DNA from 3 places in the Pseudarthrobacter sp. CC4 genome. Region 2 is predicted to be linked to each of the others. Evidence: riboswitches for the same ligand, from Rfam matches in the RefSeq annotation. Region 2 holds a riboswitch; each other region holds the start of a gene.

Region 1 (4,468 bases), on a different contig from region 2:
ATGGCGTCACGGCACCGGAACGGTCCACTGCACCTGAACGGACCGCTCTGCCAGGCCATGCCATTCCTCGAGCCGGGGAGGTCACCGATGAGCTCATCAACGGCCGGACAAGCGACGGCGATAGGGTTAACCCATGACTGCTGCAGCAGAATCAACTGTCGTCTTCGAGGGCCGCTTTGCCCGTGAACTGGCGGAGCTGGCCGTTCCGTGGCAGGCGGAGGAAGCGCCGGAGCCTGAACTCTTGGTCCTTAACGACGCGCTGGCGACCGAGCTGGGGCTGGCACCCGACTACCTGCGGACGCCGGAAGGCGTGCGCCTCCTGCTGGGCAACTACCTCCCCCCGGGTGCGACCCCCGTAGCCCAGGCGTACGCCGGGCACCAGTTCGGTGGCTACTCACCGCTGCTCGGCGACGGCCGCGCGCTGCTGCTGGGCGAAATAGTTGCCGACGGCGGGCGCTTGCGGGATGTGCACCTGAAGGGTTCCGGCCGTACACCTTTCGCCCGCGCGGGCGACGGCCGGGCCGTCATCGGCCCGATGCTGCGGGAGTACCTTGTGAGCGAGGCCATGCACGCCCTGAACATTCCCACCACGCGGGCCCTGGCCGTCGTAGCCACCGGGCGGCCGGTGCGCCGGGACACGATGCTGCCGGGCGCCGTCCTGGCCCGTGTGGCCAGCAGCCACCTCCGCGTGGGCAGCTTCCAATACGCCCGGGCCACGGAGAACATGGACCTGCTGCGCCGGCTGGCGGACCACGCCATCAGCAGGCACTATCCGGCTGCAGCCCGGTCCGAACAGCCCTACCTGGCGCTGTTTGAAGCAGTGGTCGCCGCCCAGGCGGAGCTCGTGGCCAAGTGGATGCTGGTGGGCTTCGTGCACGGGGTCATGAACACGGACAACATGACCATCTCCGGGGAAACCATCGACTACGGGCCCTGCGCATTCATGGACGCGTTTGATCCCGCCGCCGTGTATAGCTCCATCGATGTAGGCGGCCGCTATGCCTACGCGAACCAGCCCGTGGTAGCCGAGTGGAACCTGGCCCGGCTCGCTGAGGCCATGCTGCCGCTCTTCAACGAAGACCAGGAACAGGCTGTCGGCCCCGCGGTGGAGGCCCTAGGCACGTTCCGCGGCCGGTACAGTGATGCCTGGTTCGAGGGCATGAAGGCCAAGCTCGGCGTGCCTGCCGGCCCTGCGGCAGGCCCGGAACGTGACGAAGCCTCGGACCTTGTGGATGGCGTGATCGGCCTGCTGAAGGACGGACCCGTTGACTACACGCAATTCTTCCGGAACCTTGGACAGGCCGCCCGGGGCAACTCCAGGCCTGCCCGCGGCATGGTGCCGGACCTGGGGACTTTCGATGCCTGGGCCGGACGCTGGGCCGCGCTGAAGCCCGACGCCGAACTCATGGACAGCGTGAACCCCGCGTACATCCCCAGGAACCACCTGGTGGAGGAAGCACTGGCCGCTGCCACCGAGGGCGATCTTGACCCGTTTAACCGCCTCCTTGAGGTTGTCCGGTCCCCGTTCCAGGAGCGTCCGGGGCTGGAACGCTACACGGAAGGACCGCCGGAGGACTTCGGCAAATACCGGACCTTCTGCGGCACCTAGCCGTAATTCCAGCGGAGCCAAGGGAGCCCCAAGGACCCTTAAGAACGTGGAAGGGGCGGCAGCCGGTAAACCCGGCTGCCGCCCCTTCCAGCCCCTTCCACAGGGTGGGACTGCCCCGCTGCGAGCGGACTGCCCCGTCGCCGTTGGTTACGCTACGCGGACGAAGGAAGCGCCGCTCAGCCAGCTGATGGAGTGGACTTCGGTGCTGTAACCGTTCACGCCGCCGCTGACAACCTGGCCGTCGCCGGCGTAAACGCCCACGTGGCCGGCCGTGATCACGAGGTCACCGGGAGCGGGGGAACCCACAACAGTGCCGTACTGGAAGAACTGGGTGGGAGCCAGGTCGCCGACGCTCAGGCCAACGGAACGCAGGGCGTTCTCCACCATCGCGGTGCAGTCCTGGCCGACGCCCACCTGGCTGTAAGCCGAGGCGAGAATTGCTGCTCCGGTGCCCGTGCCGGTGCTGGCAGAGGCGTAGGACAGGTTCATCCCCGTGTTCGCCGGTGCCGTGGCAGCGGCGGTCTGGACGGGTGCCGGGGCGGGTGCGGCGGCCGGAGCTGCCGGGGCGTAGCCTGCACCCGGGATCTGGATCTGGTCGCCGGGGTAGATAACCGCGGAGATTGAAAGCCCGTTGGCTGCCAGGACATCGCCCAGGGCCACGCCGTAAGCGGCCGAGATGGCGCCAAGCGTGTCGCCGGATACAACCGTATGGACGGTTCCGGCCGCGGCGGCGGGGGCTGCAACTGCTGCTGCCGGGGCGGCGGAGGCCTGGATGTTAGTGGTCTCAGTGGTGTCCGGACCTGTCACACCGGCGTGCGCCGGGGCTCCGACGCCGAAGGCAATGCCGGATGCGGCTGCGACGGCGAGCGCCGGACGGCCCAGGGTCCTGGCTTGGGACTTGGCCGAAACAGCCAGTCCTTCCAGGATGATGGAGCGGGCCGGAGTTGCGCGATGACGGGCGGTGGTGGAAATTTTTGACACAGTTGATCGCCTCTCCCATGCCTGCGGGGTGAGCTGTCGGGTTCGGGCTGGAGATACCCGGCCGGGAGCAACTCCGAAAGGAACGGAGGCGCCAGCGACTTAACCCCAAGGCCTCTTGAGAGGCCGTGGAAACTTGGTTCCCCCGTCCCTGCCAGCTGGATAGCGATGGTTCCCGGTTCAGCGGCAGGGCTCGGCAAGCTGAGGGGAATGTCCCGTCTGGGAGGGACACCTTAAGACCATAACCCGCCCCGGCGCCGATTGTCACGTTTGGGTAACATGCGAGGTTCTCCTCTCGGTTTATGCAAACGAATCGACTCTGGGTCGCGGGCACTGCGCGCACGCTCAGGCTTTCACCGTGGAAAGTCGATGGCTTGTCTCTGCTGTATAACGATGCAGGCCCCTCATCCTTGAAGTGAAGGTTGAAGCCGGTAAGCTTCCGAACTATGTCCCGTTCCGTTCTAAATGCCCGGCACCGCCTGCCCGGGATACTGCTGGCCGCCGCCCTCGCCGGCAGCGTTTGGCTGACTCCGGCCGGCGCGGCCGAGGGCGTTCCGCCTGGTGGCTACCCCTCGTGGGAGGACGTGGAGCGGGCCAAGCTGACCGAGGCCGGCACGGAAAAAGAGATCGGTATGATCGCAGGCCTGTTGGACGGGCTGCAGGCGCAGTCGGAGGCCTTGGGCAACGCGGCGGTGGCGTCAGCCGCTGAGTCTGCAGCGGCTGATGCCGCGTTGGCAGCATCCACTGCCCGAGTGGAGTCGCTGGCGGAACAGGCCGGGACCGCCAAAGCCGAACTCATCCGCCACAGGAAGGACATCGGAGCCCTGGCCGCCCAGTCCTACAAAACGGGCGGTACGAACATGGGGTTCTTCGTGGCCCTTGATGCGATCGGGAACAACAATGTCCACGGGCTCAACGTGGTGCATCTGGTGGGCGGCAAAACGGCGGGCCTTGTGGACAAGGCAGCCGCCGCGGGGAAAGTCACGGCTTCACTGGCCGATCAGGAGAAAGCCGCCCGGGCCGAGCGTGAACGGCTGTCCGGCGAGGCGGCGGAAAAGCTTGCGGCGGCCCGATCGGCCCAGGAAGCCATGGCACGCCAGCTTACGGAAGAACAGCAGCGCAACCGGGAGCTGACCGAGCAGTTGGCGTCCCTGAAGGGCACGACGGCGGCGGTTGAGGGTGAATTCCGGCGTGGACAGGCGGCTCTGGCCGCTTATGAAGCAGCGCAGGAGGCGAAAAGGGCCGCGGCCGGAGAAGAGGCACGACGACGGGCTGCCGCAGCCGCCGCGGCGGCAAAGGCGCAGCCATCTGCTGCTCCCGCCCCCGTGCGTCCGGCTCCTGCCGATCTGGCACCTGAAAATCCTCCGGCCGGCAACCCTGCGCCGGCGGATCCTGCTCCGCCTGTCCCCGCTCCGGCGCCTGCCGCGCCGCCCAGCCCGCCCGCCGTCGTAATTCCCTCTGCTCCTGCGGGTGCGGTCAACGATCCTGCCGGTGCCAAAAGCTACGCCTCGGGCAGGCTGGGGGCCTATGGCTGGGGATCGGACCAGTTCCTCTGCCTTGCCCGGCTTTGGACCAAGGAATCGAACTGGCTGACAACGGCCACCAACCCGTACTCCGGTGCCTACGGCATCCCGCAGGCGCTGCCGCCGGGCAAGTATTCCAGCGCCGGCAGCGATTGGCTGACCAATTACCGGACACAGATCGAGTGGGGCCTTGGCTATATCCGCGAGCGGTACGGTTCCCCCTGCTCGGCCTGGAACCACTCCGTGGCCAGGAATTGGTACTGACACCGCGCTAGGCTTTTCCCATGCCTGATTTCGAAAGATTCCGCGTCCTCCTCGAGGAGGAGCGGAAGCGGAAGGTGGCACTGCTCCCGTCGCT
Region 2 (4,468 bases):
CCGTCACCATCGAAACGCCCGTCAGCACCACCGTGGGCACGGCGTTCACCAAGCCCACCCCGCTGGTGGTGCCCATCCTGCGCGCGGGCCTTGGAATGCTCGAGGGCATGACCAAGCTCGTCCCCACAGCTGAAGTGGGCTTCCTCGGCATGGCCCGTGACGAGGAAACCCTGGACATCATCACGTACGCCGAGCGCCTGCCTGAGGACCTTACCGACCGGCAGATCTTCGTCCTGGACCCCATGCTGGCCACCGGCGGGACGCTGCGCGAAGCCATCAAGTTCCTGTTCAAGCGCGGCGCCTCTGATGTCACCTGCATCTGCCTGCTTGCTGCTCCGGAAGGACTGGCGAAGCTGGAGGAAGAACTCTCCGGCGCCAACGTCACCATCGTGCTGGCCTCCATCGACGAAAGGCTCAACGAGAAGTCCTACATCGTTCCCGGCCTCGGCGACGCAGGCGACCGGCTGTACGGCATCGCAGGCTAAAGCCAGGCCTTTCCTGTTCCCGGCCGCAGGGCTAGCCTGTGCGGATGGACTGGAAACTGGAACTGGTGTTTGTCCCTGTGTCCGACGTGGACCGGGCCAAGGATTTCTACGTCAACAAGGTGGGGTTCAATGCCGATTTCGATCAGCGGCCCACGGACTCCATCCGCTTTGTCCAGCTGACTCCTCCCGGCTCGGCCTGCTCCATCTGCATCGGGGAAGGGCTCACGGACGCGCCTCCGGGTACCGGCTCGAACCTCCAGCTCGTGGTCAGCGACATCCAGGCTGCCTACGAGCACCTGAAGGGCAACGGGGTGGACGTGAGCGAAGTGGACGTGCAGGACTGGGGCCATTTTGTGTACTTCGCGGATCCGGACGGGAACCGGTGGGCCGTCCAGTTCATCCCCGGCCGGGACGCGGGGGAGCAGCAGAAGTAGGTTACTGCATCCCGCCTAGTACCAGTTGTTCGACAAGTGGAAGTTCAGTGCACCACACGGCGACTGGTAGCGCTCCTGGATGTAGTTCAGGCCCCAGTTAATCTGCGTGCGGTAGTTGGTGAGGTAGTCGGCTCCGGCGCTGGCCATCTTCTCAGCCGGCAGGGACTGGACGATGCCGTAGGCGCCGCTGCTCGGGTTGGTGGCCGTGGTGGTCCAGTCCGATTCCTTGGTCCAGAGGGTCTGCAGGCACTGCATCTGGTCCGGAGCCCAGCCATAGGAAGCCAGCTGGCCTGCGGCGTACGCCTGGGCGCCTGCGGGATCATTAACTGCGACGACGGGTGCGGGCTCGGGTGCCGGGGCCGGAGCGGGTTCCGGCGCAGGAGCCGGTGCGGGCTCGGCAACGGGAGCAGGTTCGGCTGCCTGCGGGACAACGTTGATCTGCTCGGCTGCGGGCTCAGGCGCAGGGTTGGCCCGGATTTCGCTCTGCTCCATGCTCAGCTTGGAATGGGACTCCGAAGCCTGCGCCCCGGTGGCTGCCACGCGGGCACCCGTGTCGGTGGCCTGGCCCGCAGCGCCAACTCCAACAAGGAGGGCGCAGGATGCTGCCAGCAGTCCGGCGCGCCGGCCGACGGAGGGGAATTTGCCTGCTGCACGCGTGGAGCGTGCATCCGTGCCTGAATTCGGGCGTGGTTTTACAAGGAACTTGGACATAATAGATCGCCTCTCACACCTGCGGAGTTAGCTGTCGGGTTCGGATGAGGGCATCCGGCCGCACGGAAGAAACACGTGCAGGCTTAACCCCAAGGGCAGTCAGTGCCCGGGACGGTGGGTCCCCCGCCTCTGCCGTTGTTCAAGAGGAATCCGGGAAGTGGCAGAGCTTGGCGTCAACCCGGGATATGCGGCCCGAACGGGGACCGCACCCATTCGACGGTACAGGAGTTCGGCGCATAAGTCACATTTTGGTAACGGAGGTCACGATGACGGCGCGCCGCCTTGTGCCATTCCCGGCATGAGGGGTAGCTGCAGGGCGAACTGCGTGCGGCCGGGTTGCGACGTCACCGTTACCCGTCCGCCGTGGGCCTCAACAATGGACTCGACGATGGACAACCCCAAACCGCTGGTTCCTTCAGCGGCGGACGCGCCGGGCGCGCTGGTCCCCGCACGTGCCGCGTCTGCGCGGGCAAACCGGGCGAAGACCCGGTCCACGAACTCCGGCGGAATGCCGCCGCCGTCGTCCGTTACGGTCACCACTGCGGCGCCCTCCGGCGTTTTCTCCACCCCCGTTACCACCGTGGTTCCCGGAGGGGTGTGCTTGCGGGCGTTGGAGAGCAGGTTCATCAGCACCTGCCGCAGCTGGGACGGATCCCCGTTCACCACCACCGGTTCGTCGGGGAGCTCCAGCCGCCAGGTGTGCCCTGGCGCCATGACCTTCTCATCGCTGACGCCTTCCACCACCAGCTGGGTCAGGTCCACCTCGGCAAGCTTCAGCGGCTGACCCTCGTCGAGCCGCGCGAGCAGCAGGAGATCCTCCACCAAAGCGGTCATCCGTTCCGACTGGCTTTGCACCCGTGCCAGCGACTTCTCCCCGTCCGGAGTGAAGTTTTCCGTCATTCTCATCAGTTCGGTGTAGCCGCGGATGGCGGTCAGCGGCGTGCGCAGCTCATGGGAGGCGTCAGCCACGAACTGCCGGACCTTGGTCTCGCTCTTCTGCCGCGCCTGCAGCGCATTCGCAACGTTGTCCAGCATGAGGTTCAGCGCGTGCCCCACGCTGCCCACCTCAGTTCCAGGGTTGGAGTTCGACGGCGGGACGCGAACGGCAAGTGCCACCTCGCCGGCGTCCAGGGGCAGCTGCGAAACCCGGGTGGCCACCTCGGAGAGCTGTTCAAGGGGCTTCATGGTGCGGCGGATCAGGACCGTGCCCACCAGCCCGATCAGGAGCAACCCGCCCAGCGAGACGAACACGAAGGTCCACACCAGGGACGTCAGCGTGCTCTCCTTGGCGGCCAGGGGGAGCCCTGTGACCAGGACGTCGCCGAAACTGGTCTTGACCGCAATCAGCCGGTAGTCGCCGTTTGAGAGCGTGCGGTCAACGGGCCGGGCATCGGTGGCCAGTGCGAGCAGGACCTGCTTGTCCTCGGAGGACAGCGCAGAGCGCGTAGTGTCCGGGGCCAGGAAGCCGGCGCTGTTGACCTGGCCGTTGAGGATGCGGGCGTTCAGTGTTCCCACGCTTTGTCCGCGGGAATCCAGGGGGTCCCTGCCGTTGAAGCCGCCGGAGGGAAGCCGGCCGGGATCGTTGGAGCGGGTTGCGGCCTGGCTCAGCTGCTCGTCCAGCTGGCGGGTGAGGAAGGAGTCCATCGAGGCGTAGCTGGCTACGCCCACCGCACCGCAGATGGCGATCAACAGCGCCATGGCCAGCAGGATAAGGCGTGTGCGCAAGTGCCAGGTGGCGGGTTTGAGCCAGCTCCGGGGCTGCGGCTCCGCGGTGTGCACGGAGGTCATGGCGCGCCTACTCCGCCGGCTTGATGACGTACCCGGCGCCCCGCACGGTGTGGATCATGGGCGGGTGCACGGCGTCCACTTTCTTGCGCAGGTAGGAGATGTAGAGTTCCACGATGTTTGCCTGCCCGCCGAAGTCGTAGTTCCACACCCGGTCCAGGATCTGGGCCTTGCTGATGACGCGCTTTGGGTTCTCCATGAGGTAACGCAGCAGCTCGAACTGGGTGGCCGTCAGCTGGAGCTCCTCGCCCGCGCGGGTCACCTCCCGGGTGTCGACGTTGAGCACAAGGTCTCCCACTACCAGTTCCGCAGTGTCCATGGCGGCAACTCCGGAGCGCTGGACCAGCCGGTGCAGCCGCAGCAGGACTTCCTCCATGCTGAAGGGTTTGGTCACATAGTCGTCGCCGCCGGCAGCGAGGCCCACGATCCTGTCCTGGACCGCGTCTTTGGCGGTCAGGAAAAGCGCGGGAACCTCGGGTGCGAAAGCGCGGATCCTGTTCAGGACCTCGACGCCGTCGAACCCTGGAATCATGACGTCGAGGATCAGGACGTCGGGGCGGAAGTCCTTGGCCAGCTTCACCGCTTCCGGGCCGTCGGCAGCTACTGCCACGGACCAGCCCGCCATGCGCAGCCCCATGCTCATGAGTTCAGAGAGGCTGGGTTCGTCATCCACGACGAGGGCCCTGATGGGGGAGCCGTCCGGATGGGTGAGTTTGGGGAGGTTGTTTGTCATGGAGTGCGACGTGGCCATGGGACAACTTTCCGATTATTGGTTTAAGCCCGGCTATGGCGTTCCTGTGACCAAGCTGTGAATCCCAGCCTAGCGAGCTGGATGCCGGAAATGCGGCCGCTCCTGCGTGGCCGCTGCTGCGGGATTGCCGTCGCGCGGCAGTTTTCCGGGAAAATTTCTTGTCCGAAAACGCGGGCGGCTGGACACGCCAGCAAGGCGGTGAGTGGGATTTCCCTATCAGTCCCAGTCTTGAATATTTTCGACGGGAAGCACCATGCTGTCGAACAAAATTCTGCCTAGGGGCGGAATCGGACGCCTCCAAG
Region 3 (4,468 bases), on a different contig from region 2:
GGTCCTGAACAGCAGGCTGGGCCGGTGGTGGGCCGATGCCGGCGCCGCACTCGTGATCGCCGGGATCGCCATCCGGGAAGGCATCAGCGCCTGGCGCGCGGCGACGTCTGCTGCACCGTCCCGCACGCAGCCGCCGCAACCCACGGCACAGAAGGCGGATGATTGCTGCGCGCCACCACCGTCTTCTAGCAAGACGCCGGAGGAACAACGCCTTCCCATGACTGCCAAGGATGCCGGCAGCGGTGCCACCCCGGAAGGGTCGGGTTGCTGCGCCGGGTACGAGTCCGAGACTCCACCGCAGTCCCTGACAGTGAACATCCGCCCGAGTGACTGAACCGTGGGCAGCGGGCACGAACACTCCCACGGCGGCGACGCCGCCGGCCAGCGCGGCAAACTGATCATCGTTTTCGGCATCACCTTCACGGTGATGATCGCCGACTCGGCCGCGCTGCTGATCGCAGCGTCGCCGCGCTGTCAGTAGGCTCCGCGCCCCGTCCGTAAGGCCTTCGCGGCAGTGCTGAATGCGGGAACTCGCCCCCTTTGACTCGTGAACTATTGGGGGCTCCCGCGCCGCCTCGCTGGTCTATAACAAGCGGCGGATGGGCCGAAAACTCGAGAAAACCATAGCTTCACTGTCCCGGCAGTTGGAACGCGAAACCCGACAGACGCTTTCCCGCTCGATGCCGTTCCCGGACAGATGGAACCCGTTCTTCGCCACGCTGATGACGCCTAACGATGTCTATGCCTACCCGACCCAGCATTACGACTTCGACGCCAAGCCGGGCAGTTTTCCGCCAACGCAACATATAAAGGGATCGTGAGCCAGCCTCGACCGGTGGGAGCCGAAACCGTGACGAGTCAGCCAATGACAGGATAGGGAATATGCCCATTGCCAAGTCCGTCGTGTTGTTCATGCTCGCCGCTGTCGCGGAAATCGGGGGCGCCTGGCTGGTCTGGCAGCGTCCTGGCCGATCATCGGTGGCGGGCTTCTCCGGTAACCATGTGGTCTGCGTGGTTGATGACTTCGGTGATGAGCCGGATCAGGTGTCCGTCGCGCAGGGAGTAGATGATGTGGCGGCCGTTCTTTCGGGTGTCGTCGAGGCCGCTGAGGCGAAGTTTGGCGAGGTGCTGGCTGATCACGGTGCGGGGCACTCCGGAAGCGTCCGTCAGTTCCGTGCGGTGCGCTGCCTCGATAGGGCGGGTCCTTCTAGCCTTCACTGGGGTGTACTGTCTGCCGGGGCTGACTCCCCGGCCTCGGTCTCAGGTAACTGTTCAGGAGCCAGCCCAACCCTCTGGTTACTTGGTGCACAAGCCCCGAACTACCGGCCGCGCACGCGGTTCACGCCGCGGGCGCCGTTGCTTAACTGCGGTCCATAAACACGGCCGAACGTGAGGAGTGTTAAGTGGCGGAGGCGGGTACGCCCTGGACACCGGAGGATCCCTGGTTGGCCGGGGACAACCTTCGCGAGGCCATCGACCGTCTAGTGGATTCGGGGTACGCCTCAACCGGGCCTTGCCCACCATCACGATGACCCGGATCCATGACTCCGGAATACGGGACTACGTCACCAGACGCACCCGGGGACGCCGTAGCTACCGCGAAATCCGCAGATCCCTCAAGCGCTACATCACCCGAACGCTCTACCGCCAGCTCAACTCCCTTTACGCCACCGCGGAACCGGCCCGATCCCACATTGACGGGGCAGACCCTTACCCGGAATAGGAGCGGACGCATGTGCGGTTGAGCATGCCGGGTTTCGGCTTTAGTGGCTGTGCGACGTGTGGGTGTCGGGTGCGGGCGCTGCGGGGGCCTCCGTCGGCTTGTCGGGAGTGCGGTTTTCGCTGGTCGGAGCCTCCGCGGGTGCCTGTGACGGTGCCGGCGTGGAGTCGTGGCTGTGGCTCTCGGAGTCGATGGTGCTTGCGAGGGCCGACATACCGAACCACGTCAGCGCTGCGACCAACACGACACCTGCGGCAAACGGGCTGACCAGGTGGCGCAGGCCGCCCTTGGCATCCTTGGCGATAAACGCGACGTACGACATCACTAGGCCAATCGGAGTCATCCAGGCGCTGCGCTCCGGGAACTGTTCGAAGTGCTGGATTCCGCCGCCGACCAGGCCGACGCCGAAGGAGAGCAGGAGCGAGAACGCGACGAGCGAGATGGCCCGGCTCAGCATCGGGCGCTCATCGACGAGCACGAACTCATTGACGATGGTGCCGAGGAGGAACACGAACGCACCGACGACGCAGATGATCGTGTACAGGCCCGGGTTGACCGGATAGTGCACGACGGCGCCGGCGATAAGGGCCGCACCCATGAAGTAGAGCATCGCACCGATATAGCGCGAGTAGAGCGAGGGAGTCCGTTTCGCGAGCTCTGCCTCATAGGAGGCAACATCTTCACGGCTGAGGTCGTTCTGAACGGTCATGTCTGGTGAGTCTTTCTTTTCAGGAGTGCGAGAGCAGGCAGCCGTAGCGCCGATACCGGAGGTTGGTGCGGCGGGAGGCACCCGGCCGCCTCAGGCGCAAAGTGCACCAGGCAATGCCGCCTCAAGGAGAGGCCAGCACAAATCAAACCGTACTTCAAACCAGCAAAGTCTGTCACATTCTGGTAACGACGTCTCCGTTTCCTCTGGGAATTTCCCGCCCGGCGTGCAGTGTGTGGAGCACGGCCGCGTTCTAAGAATGCTGCTGAGACTGAACAATGCTCAGGGGGGCGGTGCCGGCACCCAAGGGGCGCCGGCGCCAGCACACCGCTACAGATAACGGATTTGTAACATCTGCGAATCATTCGCTAGTCTGGAAAGGGTATACCCCCGAAGGGTATGCATGTCCGTTACGCCAAACCCCGCCGACGGCCGTGAACTATGACCTACTCAAGGCGGGGGTGGAGGACCCACTTACGGCGCACTGGTGCGTCTCGGGGTGAAGCCGACTGGTGGCGCTGTTCAAGGCGTCGTCCGCCTCGGCCGGACAGTCCATTCGTCCGAATCCGACAGCTAACTTCGCCGGCGCCGAGAGGACTTCTATTTTGTCTGCCCAGTCCGGACACGGCCGTCGCCGTGCCCTTCGTGCTTCCAAGCCTCCCCGCCTCCCCATTTTTCACGAGGCTGTCGTCCGTGTCCGCGGCCAGCGGCTGGGTGTCGCAGCCGCCGTGACCGGAATGATTGCCTTGACAGCCCTTTCTGCCGCCCATGCGGATTTGGGCGCCGGAGTCCGGGACGGGGCCGCCGTTTCCGTACTTCCTGTTGCGGAGGCACCGGTATCTGCATCACCGGGTGCGGTGCTGACCTTTGACAGCCCGGCGGTGACCTCCCAGCCTGCTCCCGCACCGGCCCAACCGGCGCAGCCCGCGGGAGCAGTGGCAGCACCAGTGCCGGTGGTCACGGCTGCTGAGGCCGCCCCCAGTGTTGCGTCCCGGGGCCTGAGGGCTCCGCTGGCTTCGATGAATGTCAGCTCCGCTTTTGGATTCCGAGTCAGCCCCATCACCGGAGCCGCCGCTGAGTTGCACACCGGCATTGACCTCACGGGAGCGTGTTCCACTGGGGTATTCGCTGCCGGTGCGGGCAAAATCATCGAGGCTGGCTGGAGTCCGTATGGCAGCGGCAACCGAATCGTGGTGGAGCATGGCAACGGGCTGAAGACGACCTACAACCATCTGGCCAGCATTGGTGTTTCCTTGGGCCAAGCAGTTGCGCAGGGCGAACTCATTGCAGGTGTTGGGACAACCGGCGCTTCCACTGGCTGCCACCTCCATTTCGAGGTCTTGGTCAATGATGTGACCGTCGATCCGTCCTCCTACATCTGATAACGGTCAGATTGGTTGCGGATCTCGTCGCAGCCCGATTGCTGGAAGCACTGGTCCGTCAGGAACCGTCTGATGGCGGGCCTGTGACGGGCGGGGCGCTTTCTGGTTTCCCTGGATGTTGGGGTCTGCCGGAATTGTCAACCCTGGGGGTATCTTTTTCGTCGCCATCCACTGACTGTTCGCTTGCTTGTCCGGTGTAGCTGAACTGGGCTCGGTAACGCACCCTGCGTATGCGTCTGGTCATCGAAACCATAAGCAGTACGACTCCGATGACCATGAAGGCTGTCATGGCGAATCCGAGGAACCCGGGGGTTACTTGATCGGCAGTCAGTCCTGGCTTGAGTCCGTCGCTGCCGGGCCCGGGGGAAGGGGATGTAGTGAGAGAAGCCATGCCGTTGGTGGCGGCGATTACTGATCGGGTAAGCATTTTGCATGTCCTTGGTAGTCGTGCCGGGACCCGTTGGGGGGAGCGGTTGGGTGCCAGCGGGAGCAGTTGAACTTTGCCGGCGGGTGCTATTCGCCGGCGGGTTGGGTCGAAGCAGCAGCGCTGGGCGCAGTCGGCGACGAACGGGTGGCGGGGCTCGAGGGTTGGGAGTTCATCATGGATGCAGGTGGCGCAGGGAAGTCATTTGTTGGGTAAAGCCCGGCGATCTGGGACAT

What was found. A riboswitch is a leader RNA that binds a small molecule or an ion and turns the genes downstream of it on or off. The one in region 2 is predicted to bind cyclic di-AMP.
Region 1: linked by a shared signal. The riboswitch ahead of PV768_RS17080 (LysM peptidoglycan-binding domain-containing protein) and the one ahead of PV768_RS17560 (hypothetical protein) in region 2 are both predicted to bind cyclic di-AMP.
Region 3: linked by a shared signal. The riboswitch ahead of PV768_RS16150 (M23 family metallopeptidase) and the one ahead of PV768_RS17560 (hypothetical protein) in region 2 are both predicted to bind cyclic di-AMP.

The regions. Positions count from the first base shown of each region.
Region 1 covers NZ_JARCCZ010000025.1:66,340-70,807, forward strand. Annotated here, with positions in the region: gene PV768_RS17070 (ribonuclease Z) at 1-137, shown strand, start outside; gene PV768_RS17075 (protein adenylyltransferase SelO) at 134-1,609, shown strand; gene PV768_RS17080 (LysM peptidoglycan-binding domain-containing protein) at 1,757-2,590, opposite strand; cyclic di-AMP (ydaO/yuaA leader) riboswitch at 2,594-2,794, opposite strand; gene PV768_RS17085 (lytic transglycosylase domain-containing protein) at 3,034-4,374, shown strand; gene PV768_RS17090 (TraR/DksA family transcriptional regulator) at 4,395-4,468, shown strand, end outside.
Region 2 covers NZ_JARCCZ010000026.1:74,348-78,815, reverse strand. Annotated here, with positions in the region: gene upp (uracil phosphoribosyltransferase) at 1-485, shown strand, start outside; gene PV768_RS17565 (glyoxalase superfamily protein) at 530-919, shown strand; gene PV768_RS17560 (hypothetical protein) at 935-1,630, opposite strand; cyclic di-AMP (ydaO/yuaA leader) riboswitch at 1,636-1,796, opposite strand; gene PV768_RS17555 (ATP-binding protein) at 1,892-3,418, opposite strand; gene PV768_RS17550 (response regulator transcription factor) at 3,426-4,166, opposite strand.
Region 3 covers NZ_JARCCZ010000023.1:57,573-62,040, reverse strand. Annotated here, with positions in the region: gene PV768_RS16185 (hypothetical protein) at 1-334, shown strand, start outside; gene PV768_RS16180 (hypothetical protein) at 338-481, shown strand; gene PV768_RS16175 (hypothetical protein) at 600-821, shown strand; partial or broken gene PV768_RS16170 (hypothetical protein) at 883-942, shown strand; gene PV768_RS16165 (ArsR/SmtB family transcription factor) at 973-1,218, opposite strand; gene PV768_RS16160 (hypothetical protein) at 1,514-1,723, shown strand; gene PV768_RS16155 (hypothetical protein) at 1,764-2,429, opposite strand; cyclic di-AMP (ydaO/yuaA leader) riboswitch at 2,860-3,026, shown strand; gene PV768_RS16150 (M23 family metallopeptidase) at 3,032-3,808, shown strand; gene PV768_RS16145 (transglycosylase domain-containing protein) at 4,322-4,468, opposite strand, start outside.